2 regions of the Streptomyces sp. NPDC051173 genome follow, and region 2 is predicted to be linked to the other one. Evidence: riboswitches for the same ligand, from Rfam matches in the RefSeq annotation. Region 2 holds a riboswitch; the other holds the start of a gene.
What was found. A riboswitch is a leader RNA that binds a small molecule or an ion and turns the genes downstream of it on or off. The one in region 2 is predicted to bind cobalamin.

Region 1 (5,723 bases), on a different contig from region 2:
GCCGCACAGGTCGCGGCCGAACTGCAGCTCCGCCTCGACGGCCTCCTTCAGCATGTCGGTGACCTGCTGCTGGAGCTCGTCGTCGAAGAGCTCGGGCTCCTCCTGGCGGACCGTGTCCACGACCTCGAACGCGAAGTTCATGTGCATGGTCTCGTCACGGAACACCCAGTTGGTGCCGGTGGCCAGGCCGTGCAGCAGACCGCGCGAGCGGAACCAGTAGACGTACGCGAAGGCGCCGTAGAAGAACAGCCCCTCGATGCACGCCGCGAAGCAGATCAGGTTGAGCAGGAAGCGACGGCGGTCGGCCTTCGTCTCCAGCCGCTCCAGCTTCTCGACCTCGTTGATCCACTTGAAGCAGAACTGGGCCTTCTCGCGGATGGAGGGGATCTCCTCCACCGCGTCGAAGGCGGCGGCGCGGTCGTCCGGGTCGGGGAGGTAGGTGTCCAGCAGCGTCAGATAGAACTGGACGTGCACGGCCTCCTCGAAGAGCTGCCGCGAGAGGTACAGCCGCGCCTCGGGGGAGTTGATGTGCTTGTACAGCGTCAGCACGAGGTTGTTCGACACGATCGAGTCGCCGGTCGCGAAGAACGCGACGAGGCGGCCGATCATGTGCTGCTCGCCCGGGGACAGCTTCGCCAGGTCGGCGACGTCGGAGTGGAGGTCGACCTCCTCGACGGTCCAGGTGTTCTTGATCGCGTCGCGGTAGCGGTCGTAGAAGTCCGGGTACCGCATCGGGCGCAGGGTCAGCTCGAAGCCCGGGTCGAGCAGGTTCTTCTGTTCAGCGGTCGACATTACTGGCAGGCCTCGCAGGACTCGGGGTTCTCAAGGGAGCAGGCGACGGCGTCGGCGTCGGGCACGGCCTGCTGCACGGGAATGGTGGCGGCGGCGGAGGCCGAGCGGGCGATCCGGGTGGCCGGGCGCGAGCGCAGGTAGTACGTCGTCTTGATGCCCTGCTTCCAGGCGTACGCGTACATCGAGCTGAGCTTGCCGATGGTGGGCGACGCCATGAAGAGGTTCAGCGACTGGCTCTGGTCCAGGTACGGCGTACGGGCCGCGGCCATGTCGATCAGGAAGCGCTGCGGGATCTCCCAGGCGGTGCGGTAGAGGTCGCGCACCTCCTGCGGGATCCAGTTCATGTCCTGGATCGAGCCGTTGGCGTCCGTCATGGCGTCACGGGTGGTGCGGTCCCACACGCCGAGCTTCTTCAGGTCCTCCACCAGGTAGGTGTTGACCTGGAGGAACTCACCGCTGAGCGTTTCGCGCTTGAAGAGGTTGGAGACCTGCGGCTCGATGCACTCGTACACGCCCGCGATGGACGCGATGGTGGCCGTCGGGGCGATCGCCAGCAGCAGCGAGTTGCGCATGCCGACCTGGGCGATGCGGGCGCGCAGCGCCGCCCAGCGGTCGGCCCAGCGCTGCTCGGCGTTCGGGTAGTGGTCCGGGTGCAGCACGCCGCGGGCGGTGCGGGTCGCGGACCAGGCCGGGTGCGGGCCGTGCCGCTCGGCGAGGTCGGCGGACGCCTCGTACGCCGCGAGCATGATCCGCTCGGAGATCCGGGTGGACAGCTCCTTCGCCTCGGGGGAGTCGAAGGGCAGACGGAGCCGGAAGAAGACGTCCTGGAGGCCCATCAGGCCCAGGCCCACCGGGCGCCAGCGGCTGTTGGAGTTGCCGGCCTGCTCGGTCGGGTAGAAGTTGATGTCCACGACGCGGTCGAGGAACGTCACGGCCGTACGGACCGTACGGTCGAGCTTCTCCCAGTCCATCTCGCCGTCGGTGCCCAGGTGCTGCGCCAGGTTGACCGAGCCGAGGTTGCAGACGGCCGTCTCGCCGTCGTCGGTGACCTCGAGGATCTCGGTGCACAGGTTCGAGGAGTGGACGACCTTGCCGGGCTCGGCCGTCTGGTTCGCGGTGCGGTTGGACGCGTCCTTGAAGGTCATCCAGCCGTTGCCGGTCTGCGCGAGGGTGCGCATCATCCGGGAGTACAGCACGCGCGCCGGGATCTGCTTGACGGCCTTGCCCTCGGCCTCGTACCTGCGGTACGCGGCGTCGAACTCGTCGCCGTAGAGGTCGACCAGATCGGGCGTGTCGGCCGGGGAGAACAGCGACCAGTCGGCGTCCGCCTCGACGCGGCGCATGAACTCGTCCGGGATCCAGTGCGCGGTGTTGAGGTTGTGCGTGCGGCGGGCCTCCTCACCGGTGTTGTCGCGGAGCTCCAGGAACTCCTCGATGTCCGCGTGCCACGTCTCCAGATAGACGCAGGCCGCGCCCTTGCGCCGGCCGCCCTGGTTGACCGCCGCCACGGAGGCGTCGAGCGTGCGCAGGAACGGCACGATGCCGTTGGAGTGGCCGTTGGTGCCCCGGATCAGCGAGCCGCGCGAGCGGATGCGGCTGTAGGACAGGCCGATGCCGCCGGCGTGCTTCGACAGGCGCGCCACCTGGTGGTAGCGGTCGTAGATCGAGTCCAGCTCGTCCAGCGGCGAGTCCAGCAGGTAGCAGGACGACATCTGCGGGTGGCGGGTGCCGGAGTTGAAGAGCGTGGGGGAGGAGGGCAGGTACGACAGGGTGCTCGTCAGCGCGTAGAGCTCGGCGACGTCCTCCAGGGCCCGCACCGAGTGGTCCTCGGCCAGGCCGCAGGCCACGCGCAGCAGGAAGTGCTGCGGCGTCTCGATGACCTGCCGGGTGATCGGGTGGCGCAGCAGGTAGCGGCTGTGCAGGGTGCGCAGGCCGAAGTAGCCGAAGCGGTCGTCGGCGCCGTCGGCGAGCGCCTTCCCGACGAGCTCGTCGAGGCGCGCGGCGTGCGTCGTGACGAAGGCGGCGGTGTCGTCGGCGATCAGGCCCTCGCGGTGGCCGGTCGCGACGGACGCGGAGAAGGAGACGGCGCCCTGCCCGGCGGCCTCCTCGGCGATGGCGAGGGTGAGCAGGCGGGCCGCGAGCTTGGAGTACTCGGGCTCCTCGGCGATCAGGCCGGCGGCGGCCTCGGTGGCCAGGGACCGCAGTTCGGCCTCGTCCGAGCCCGGGTGGCGGCCCCGCAGCGCGGCGGCGGCGACCTTTCCGGGGTCGGTGGCGGGCAGATCGGCGGTGAGGTCGGTCAGGGTGCGCAGCAGCGCGGTCCCGGGGCCGCCGGTCGCTTCCGCGGACGTTGAGACCGGATCGGCGGGCGCGATGGTCACTGAGGCTCTCCCTCGCTCGGCAAGGGGCCGGGCGGGTGGCGCGCGACGGGCGCGTACGGGCATGCCTGAAGCACCAGGGCATGCTCGTAGCGTCCATCGGCCCAACCCGCGAGGCCCGGACGAATACAAAACGCCCGGTGCGAGCCGGTGCGGCTCAGCGGTGGGCGTGCTGTCGGCAGGTACTCGGACTCCTGCATGCGTCATTACGGCATACATGCACCGTTGCGGGACAGTTCCGGATTTCCACCGGATTCCCCTGCGACGACAGCGAGGACGAGCATACATCTAGTGCTGGCCGTCGCACGCACCACCACATCTTGTGTCGTGCGGTAATCGAGCGGGTCGGAATGTGCTAACAGGGCCTGCCCGTACGGGGCATGACGGAGGGCCGTCACGCGCCTCCGGGGAGGCGCGACGGCCCTCGGCGACCGGCGGGGTGGACGGCCGGCCGGAAGTCGTTCTGGGACCCCTCCAGGGGCTCGCGATTGGGTATCTCGGGAGCGCCCGGGGGGTCGGGGCGAAGGTCCTGCCGAACTCGGCCCGTCCGGCGTTTGAGGACACCGCGCGGAGCGTGGTTCGGGGGTCCGGGGTCTCCCCGGTTTCGGGAAGGGGCGGGGTTGGGGAAGAAGCCCGCCGCAGGCGTCAGTGACCTCCGGGGGCCCCCGCCGTCGCCGGCGGCAGTTCCTCCGCCACGCCCGGATCACCCGCATCCGCCGTGTAGTCAGATGGTTTTGTCTCGTCCACCCCGTCCCGCACGCCCACCGCCTTGAACACGAACGTGAGCACGACGGCGACAAGCACATTCAGGACGAAAGCCGTAAGCCCGATGTACCCCTTCTCCCCGATGAAGGGAATCAGGTTGGTATTCCCGAAATGATCCTGAGTGGCACTCGGCGTGTCGTACGCCCGCCATGTCCCGTACGCCATCCCGACCGCCCACCCCGCCAGCAGACCCCACCGGTGGAACCAGCGGGTGAACAGCCCGCCGACGAGCGCCGGCACGGTCTGCAGGATCCAGATGCCGCCGAGCAGCTGGAAATTGATCGCGACCGTCTTGTCCATCGTCAGGACGAAGATCAGGGCGCCGACCTTCACCAGCAGCGAGGCGAGCTTGGAGACCTTGGCCTCGCGCTCGGGTGAGGCATCGGGCCGGATGAAGTCCTTGTAGATGTTCCGCGTGAAGAGATTCGCCGCGGCGATGGACATGATCGCCGCCGGCACCAGCGCGCCGATCCCGATCGCCGCGAAGGCGACGCCCGTGAACCAGTCCGGGAACATGTCCTCGAAGAGCTGCGGAATGGCCAGCTGGCCGTTCTTCACCTTGACGCCCGCGGCGATCGCCATGAAGCCGAGCATGGCCAGCAGGCCCAGCATCAGCGAATAGAGCGGCAGGATCGTGGTGTTGCGGCGGATGACATTGCGGCTCTTGCTGGAGAGGACCGCGGTCACCGAATGCGGATAGAGGAAGAGCGCCATCGCCGAGCCGAGCGCGAGCGTCGCGTACGCCCATTGCGCGTCCGGACCGGTCACCAGGGAGCCGCGCGGTCTGCCCGTCGCGGGATCCTTCTGGGCGAAGGCGTCACCCGCCTTCGCGAAGATGTGCTCGAAACCCCCCAGCCTGATGGGGATGTAGATGATGGCCACGACGATCACGATGTAGACCAGCGCGTCCTTGACGAACGCGATCATCGCGGGCGCGCGCAGCCCGGCCGAATACGTATAGGCCGCGAGCACGCCGAACGCGATGAGCAGCGGCAGGTCCTTCATGAACCAGTTGGATCCACCGCCGACCCCGAGCACGTCCAGCACGGCCTGGATGCCGACGAGTTGGAGCGCGATGTACGGCATGGTCGCGAGCAGCCCGGTCAGCGCGAGGGCCAGCGAAAGCCCCTTCGACCCGAACCGGCCGCGCACGAAGTCCGAGGACGTCACATAACCGTGCTTGTGCGCCACCGACCACAGCCGGGGCAGGAAGGTGAACACCAGCGGATAACAGAGGATCGTGTAGGGCACCGCGAAGAATCCCGCCGCGCCGCCCGCGTAGATGGCCGCCGGTACGGCGACGAAGGTGTACGCGGTATAGAGGTCGCCGCCCAGCAGGAACCAGGTGATCCAGGTGCCGAACGATCGCCCGCCCAGCCCCCACTCGTCGAGGCTGTCCGCGTTCTCCGCGCGCCGCCACCGGGAGGCGACGAATCCCATCACCGTGACGACCAGGAAGAAGAAGATGAACACGGCGAGCGCCACGCCGTTCACGCCGTTCTTCACGCCCGCTCACCTCCCTTGCGGATCCGCTCGTGGCGGCGGACCATCGCGTACGCGATGACGGTGAGCGCGGTCGAGATCAGCACCCAGAGCATCTGGTACCAGTAGAAGAACGGAATCCCGATGAACGCGGGCGTGAGCCGGGAAAAGGAGTCGACCCACAGCATCGCGACGAAGGGAATGGCGAGACACACCCCGGCCACGACCATCGGCACCGTGACGACAACGGCCCTGCGGCCGCTCTCCGGCGGCTCCATCGGTGGTTCTGTCATGGTGGCGACTCCCCCT
Region 2 (5,723 bases):
GCGCGGCGCGCAGGCGCTGGACGTCGGAGACGAGGTTCGGGGCGAAGGTCATGGCGACGACGATCGCGACCCCCGCCTCGTAGAGCGCGCCCGGCAGGGACTTCAGGAGCCGGGCCGGGTTGGCGAGCGCGTTGGCCGCGCCGACGCAGACCAGCAGGGTGGCCAGCTTCAGCCCGTCGTACAGGGCGAAGACCAGGCCCTCGGCGCTCACCCGGCCACCGATCCGCACGCCCCGCGCCCAGTCCGGAAGCGGCACCTCCGGGAGGGTGACCAGGATGTGCGTGCCGGGGATCGGGGAGCCCAGCACGACCGCGAACACCAGCCGGATGCCGATGACGGCCAGCCCGAGCTTGAGGAACGCGCCGTACGAGCGCGCCCACGGCGCGTCCGTCCGCCGCGCCGCCACGACGTAACCGGCGACCGCGACGAGCAGCCCGAGGAGCAGGGGATTGGTGGTGCGCGACGCGGCGGTGGCCAGCCCGAGCGCCCACACCCACCAGGCCCCGGCGTGCAGCGCGTCGGCCCGGTGGGCGCGACGCCCGGGGGCGGTCTCCGCCGCCGGGTGGGTGCGGCGGGGCAGCCGGCCGCCCGGTCCGCGCGGGAGGTCGCCGCTGTCCGGCCGCCTCGGTGACGACAGCGGCCCCGACGGCGACGGGAGCCCCGGCGGCTCCGGCGACGACGGCGGCTTCGACGACGGCAGCGGCTCCGGCGACGGCAGCGGCTCCGGGCGGTCGGCCGACGGCCTCGTCGCCGACGGCTCCGTCATGGAGGCGGGCGCCGGCCGGTCCGCCGGCTGTGCCCGGTCGCCCCGCTCGCCCCCGCTCATCCGCGCTTGCGGCGGCGGGCCTGCCACACCCCGGCGGCGCCGAGGACGACCACCGCGGCGATGCCGCCGATCAGCCCGGCCGAGGGACCGCCGCCGGAACCGGAGGACTCCTGCGTGGCGGCCGGCTCCGCGCTTTCCGCGCTCTCCGCGCTCTTCTTGCCGTTCACCTGCTCACCACAGCCCGTCTTCGGGTAGCCCGCGATGGCGCACAGCAGCGCCGCGGAGTCGTACCGCAGCGGCTTGGCGGCGGCCGCGAGCGCCTCACCGGCACTGGCGTCCTTGCCGACCTGCGCGCACGCCGTACGCGCCGGGGGCGGGGTCTCGCCGGAGGGCGCGTCGGCGGGCGTGCCGAAGTCCAGGACGACGGCCACGCGCTTGTCGCCGTCCTTGGCGGGCGTCCGGTCGCACACCGCCCCGAAGCCGGGGGCGGTGCGCGGCTTCGCGGCGTTCTTCGAGTCCTCGCTCACGGCGAAGCGGAATCCGATGGTGTCGCCGTCGGCGGGACGCGTGGTGGCCGGGCCCTGGGTGGCGTACGCCCAGTCCTTGCCCTGGCCCTCCCAGAAGGACCAGTAGCGGTAGCCCGCCGCCTGGGCGGGCGCGGTGGCGAGGACGGCGAGGACCCCGGCGAACAGGAGGCAGCAGAGGGCGGCCAGGGACCGGTGCCCGGCCCTCACAGGTGGTTCTTCTTCTTGCGGCCGCTCAGCAGGAAGCCCGCGCCGACGCTCGCGACGAAGAAGACGCCGACGACCCACCAGATGCCCAGGCCCTTGCCGTCGTCCTTCTTCTTCTCGTCCTTCTTCTGCTCCTCCTTGCCCGACGGGGACGCCGCCGCCTCCGCCTTCGGACCCGTCGCGGTGAGCTGCGAGACGAGGTCCGCGCCGCCGAAGTCGCGCGGGTCCGCGCCCGCCGCGTGGGCGGCCAGGACGAGCTGGGCGTAGGCGGCGGGGCCCGCCTGCTCGGCCCAGGCCGCGGAGTTCTGCTCCAGCCACTTCAGCGGCTTCGCGGCGGCGTCGCGGTGACCGCCCGCCGCGAGGGCGATGACGGCCTCGGCGGTGTTGCCGTAGTCGGGGGCGGGCTTGTCGGCACCGGGCTGGGCGGCGACCAAGTGCGGGCCGTCCTGTTCCTTGTCCATGACCCGCGCGAGGTACGCGGACGCCGCGTCCGCCGCGGCCTTCGGGTCGGACGTCCCGGCCTCGTCGCCCTTGCAGGGCAGCGGCTCCGGAGCGGTGTTGTCCTTGCTCGCGGGCGCCACCGCGTAGCCCTTGCCGAGCCCGGCGAGGGCGGCCGCGGCCGTCGCGTCGGCGTTGGCCGCGAGCTTGCCGGACTTGTCGGGCTGGTACGCGAAGGACCCGCGGTCCGCCTCGGCGACGTCACAGCCCAGCCCGAAGGCGACGAGCCCGTCGTAGGCCGAGGCGCCCCGCTTGGAGGTCACCTTCTTGGGGTCCTCGCCCGCCGCGGCCAGCGCGCCGATCACGATCGAGGTGGAGTTGGCGTCGCTCGGGCCGCCGGGGTTGTAGGCCCAGCCGCCGTCCTCGTTCTGCGTGGACTTCAGCCACCCCACGGCCTTGGTCACGGCGGCACCGTGCCCGCCGAGCGCGGCGAGCGCCTGGACGGCGGCGGCCGTCGCGTTGCTGTCGAGCGGGGTCTTCGCGTCGCACGCCTTGCCGGCGTCGGCGCGGTAGGCGGTGAAGCCGCCGTCCGCGCACTGCTGCCCGGCCAGCCACTCGACGGCGGGCTTCGGGGACGCCACGCCCGCCGTGTGCTGCGCGAGCAGGGCCAGCGACTGCCGGAAGACACCGTCGAACTTCGGGTCCGAGGAGCCGAACAGGCCGGGGGCCGCCGGGGACGGGGACGCGTCCGCGGACGCGGCCGGTGCCATGACCGCGCCGGCCGCGCTCAGGACGGCGGCGGTGGCCAGGGCCGCGGCGCCGCGGCGCGCGTGGACGGCGAAGGAGGGGGCCATGGGGTGTCGGTGCCTCTCGGTGGGTGTCACTGCGAGTGTCGCTGCGGGTGTCATTGCGTGTGTCGTGGCGGGGGTTTCGTGGCCCGCGACGGCTGCGCGGCCGCGCACGGCGACCCCTCCGCGGTCGCTACCGCGGTGGCACCGGGCTCGGCTCCGCATGCCTCGACGGTGCCGGTGGACCGGGCGGTGCCGCCGTCTGGCGGCGCGACCGGGTCCGGGAGCCTGCCGCCTGGGACCGGGTGGTCCGGCTCGTACGGCCGCGCCGCGCCGGGCGGGGCGGGCGGGTCGTAGTGACGGTTGCGGGTCAGCGCCGGATTTGCACCGGCTTTCCCCGTTCCGAGGCGGGATGAAGTTGTCACGGACACTTTAGCTGTGTGCGGTGGGGGTGGATGGGTGGGCGGGTGAGCGGGCGGTGGGGGCCGGGGGCCGGGGGCTGTGGTTCGTGGGCCGGGGGTGTGGCCTCCGGGCTGAGGACCTGGAACGCGGTGCATGGCGCCGTCAGGCGCATTGCGTGCCGTGACCACGCACCGCGTTCCAGAACCTCACCCTCCGGCCCCACCCCCTCCCTCGTTCTTCGGCTCCCGGTTTGTTCTGGTCCCGCCCTCCGTCGTTCTTCGGCTGGTCCGCCATTGCTCACTCCGCCCGGAGCTGGTATCTCGTTCTGACGAGATGTCAGAAAAGCTAGGCGAGAGGCAGTGGTATGCCGGAGATCGTCGAGTACGGACAGCTCTTCATCGGCGGCAGGATGAGTGACCCGGCGGGGCGGGGCGTCATCGAGGTCGTCTCGCCGCACAGCGAGGAGGTCATCGGGCGCGTGCCCCACGCCGGCCGTGCGGACGTCGACCGGGCCGTCGCCGCGGCCCGTACCGCCTTCGACTCCGGCGTCTGGGCCGACCGGCCCCTCGCCGAGCGGATCGAGGTCGTCACCCGGATCAAGGACGGTATCGCCGCGCGCCACGAGGAGATCGCCGAGGTCATCTCCGCGCAGAACGGCTCGCCCCGTTCGTGGAGCGTCCTCGCGCAGGCGCTCGGCGCGATGATGGTGTGGGACTGCGCGATCGGCGTCGCCCGGGAGATCCCGTACGAGGAGCGGCGGGACGGGGTGCTCGGGCCGCTGCTGGTGCGGCGCGAGCCCGTCGGGGTGGTCGCGGCCGTCGTCCCGTGGAACGTCCCCCAGTTCGTGGCCGCCGCGAAGCTCGCGCCCGCGCTGCTCACGGGCTGTTCGGTGGTGCTCAAGCCGGCCCCCGAGACGCCCCTGGACGCCTATATCCTCGCCGAGATCGTCGCGGAGTCCGGGCTGCCGGAGGGTGTCCTCTCCATCCTGCCCGCCGGGCGCGAGGTGGGGGAGTACCTCGTCGGGCACCCCGGGGTCGACAAGGTGTCTTTCACCGGGTCGGTCGCCTCCGGCAAGCGCGTCATGGAGGTCGCCGCCCGCAACCTCACCCGCGTCACCCTGGAGCTCGGCGGGAAGTCCGCCGCGATCATCCTCCCCGACGCCGACCTGGAGGCCGCCGTCGCGGGCATCGTGCCCAGCGCCTGGATGAACAACGGCCAGGCGTGCGTCGCCCAGACCCGCATCCTCGTCCCCCGTGTCCACTACGACGAACTGGCCGGGCGCTTCGCCGCGGCCGCCGACGCCCTCGTCGTCGGTGATCCTCTCGACCCGGCCACACAGGTCGGGCCGCTGGTCGCGCAGCGGCAGCAGCGGCGCTCGCTGGACTACATCGCGCTCGGGCAGCGCGAGGGTGCCAAGGTCCTCGCGGGCGGCGGTCGCCCGGCGGCCCACGAGCGCGGGTGGTACGTCGAGCCCACCCTCTTCGGCGAGGTCACCAACGCCATGCGGATCGCCCGCGAGGAGATCTTCGGCCCCGTCATCTGCCTGCTGCCCTACGAGGACGAGGAGGAGGCCGTGCGCATCGCCGACGACTCCGACTACGGCCTGTCCGGCAGCGTCTGGACCGCCGACGTCGAACGCGGCATCGCCATCGCCCGCCGCGTGCGGACCGGCACCTACTCCGTCAACACCTTCAGCCTCGACATGCTCGGCCCCTTCGGCGGCTACAAGAACTCCGGCCTGGGCCGCGAGTTCGGCCCCGAGGGCTTCGCGGCCTACCAGGAGCTCAAGATGATCCACTTGCCCGCCTCGTAGCGCCGCGCCACCGAAGGAGCGGTCTCCCTCCGGAGGGAGACCGCGCGCCTCGCCCCAGGTGGCTCAACTCCCGGACGGCTCCCCGCCGGTTACTTGTGAGTTCCGCACTGCCTGTTCATGACAGATGCGACTGGCCCGTCCCCCCCGCGCCGTGGAAATCTCGACGCAACGCAGCCGAGGGGGGCATCCGATGGACAAGCGGTACGAGGTCTACTGCCTGGCCGACAGGCACTTCTACGAGACCCCGGACCGCTTGCCCTCCGCCGGGAAGGGCGCCGAGGGGACGGGTCCGAGCGCACTGTTCGAGACCGCGCGGCGCCCGGTCCCGGCCGGCTGGGGCACCGCGCGCAGCGGCGACTGGCTCCACCTCCGGCCGCTGGACGCCACCGGCGAGCCCCGCCCCGGACAGCCGCTCCAGGGCTGGAAGATCCACGTGTCCGCGACGGCGGACACCGCGGACAAGACCGCCGCCGACGTCTGGGACTACTGCGTCGAGCGGTGCATCCCCTTCAAGTTCGTGCCCGGCCCGCACCTGCTGCACTTGCGCAACACCAAATACGCCGGGCGCGACCACAGCGGGAAGTTCATCACGGTCTACCCCGACGGCGAGGAGCAGCTGCGCACCACGCTCACCGAGCTGCACGCGCTCATCGGCGGCCGCCCCGGGCCGTACATCCTCACCGACCTGCGCTGGCACGAGGGCCCGCTCTACGTCCGCTACGGCGCCTTCGCCCGCCGCTTCTGCGTCGACGACCGCGGCACGCTCGTGCCCGCCGTCGAGAACG

Region 1: linked by a shared signal. The riboswitch ahead of AB0435_RS03810 (ribonucleoside-diphosphate reductase subunit alpha) and the one ahead of AB0435_RS30095 (prenyltransferase/squalene oxidase repeat-containing protein) in region 2 are both predicted to bind cobalamin.

What each region holds. Positions count from the first base shown of each region.
Region 1 is NZ_JBFBBD010000004.1:26,729-32,451, reverse strand. Features, by position in the region: gene AB0435_RS03815 (ribonucleotide-diphosphate reductase subunit beta) at 1-792, opposite strand, end outside; gene AB0435_RS03810 (ribonucleoside-diphosphate reductase subunit alpha) at 792-3,170, opposite strand; cobalamin riboswitch at 3,327-3,485, opposite strand; gene mctP (monocarboxylate uptake permease MctP) at 3,813-5,438, opposite strand; gene AB0435_RS03800 (DUF3311 domain-containing protein) at 5,435-5,707, opposite strand.
Region 2 is NZ_JBFBBD010000089.1:3,382-9,104, forward strand. Features, by position in the region: gene AB0435_RS30085 (CbiQ family ECF transporter T component) at 1-766, opposite strand, end outside; gene AB0435_RS30090 (SCO2322 family protein) at 823-1,479, opposite strand; gene AB0435_RS30095 (prenyltransferase/squalene oxidase repeat-containing protein) at 1,497-2,789, opposite strand; cobalamin riboswitch at 3,008-3,161, opposite strand; gene AB0435_RS30100 (aldehyde dehydrogenase) at 3,490-4,938, shown strand; gene lanKC (class III lanthionine synthetase LanKC) at 5,129-5,723, shown strand, end outside.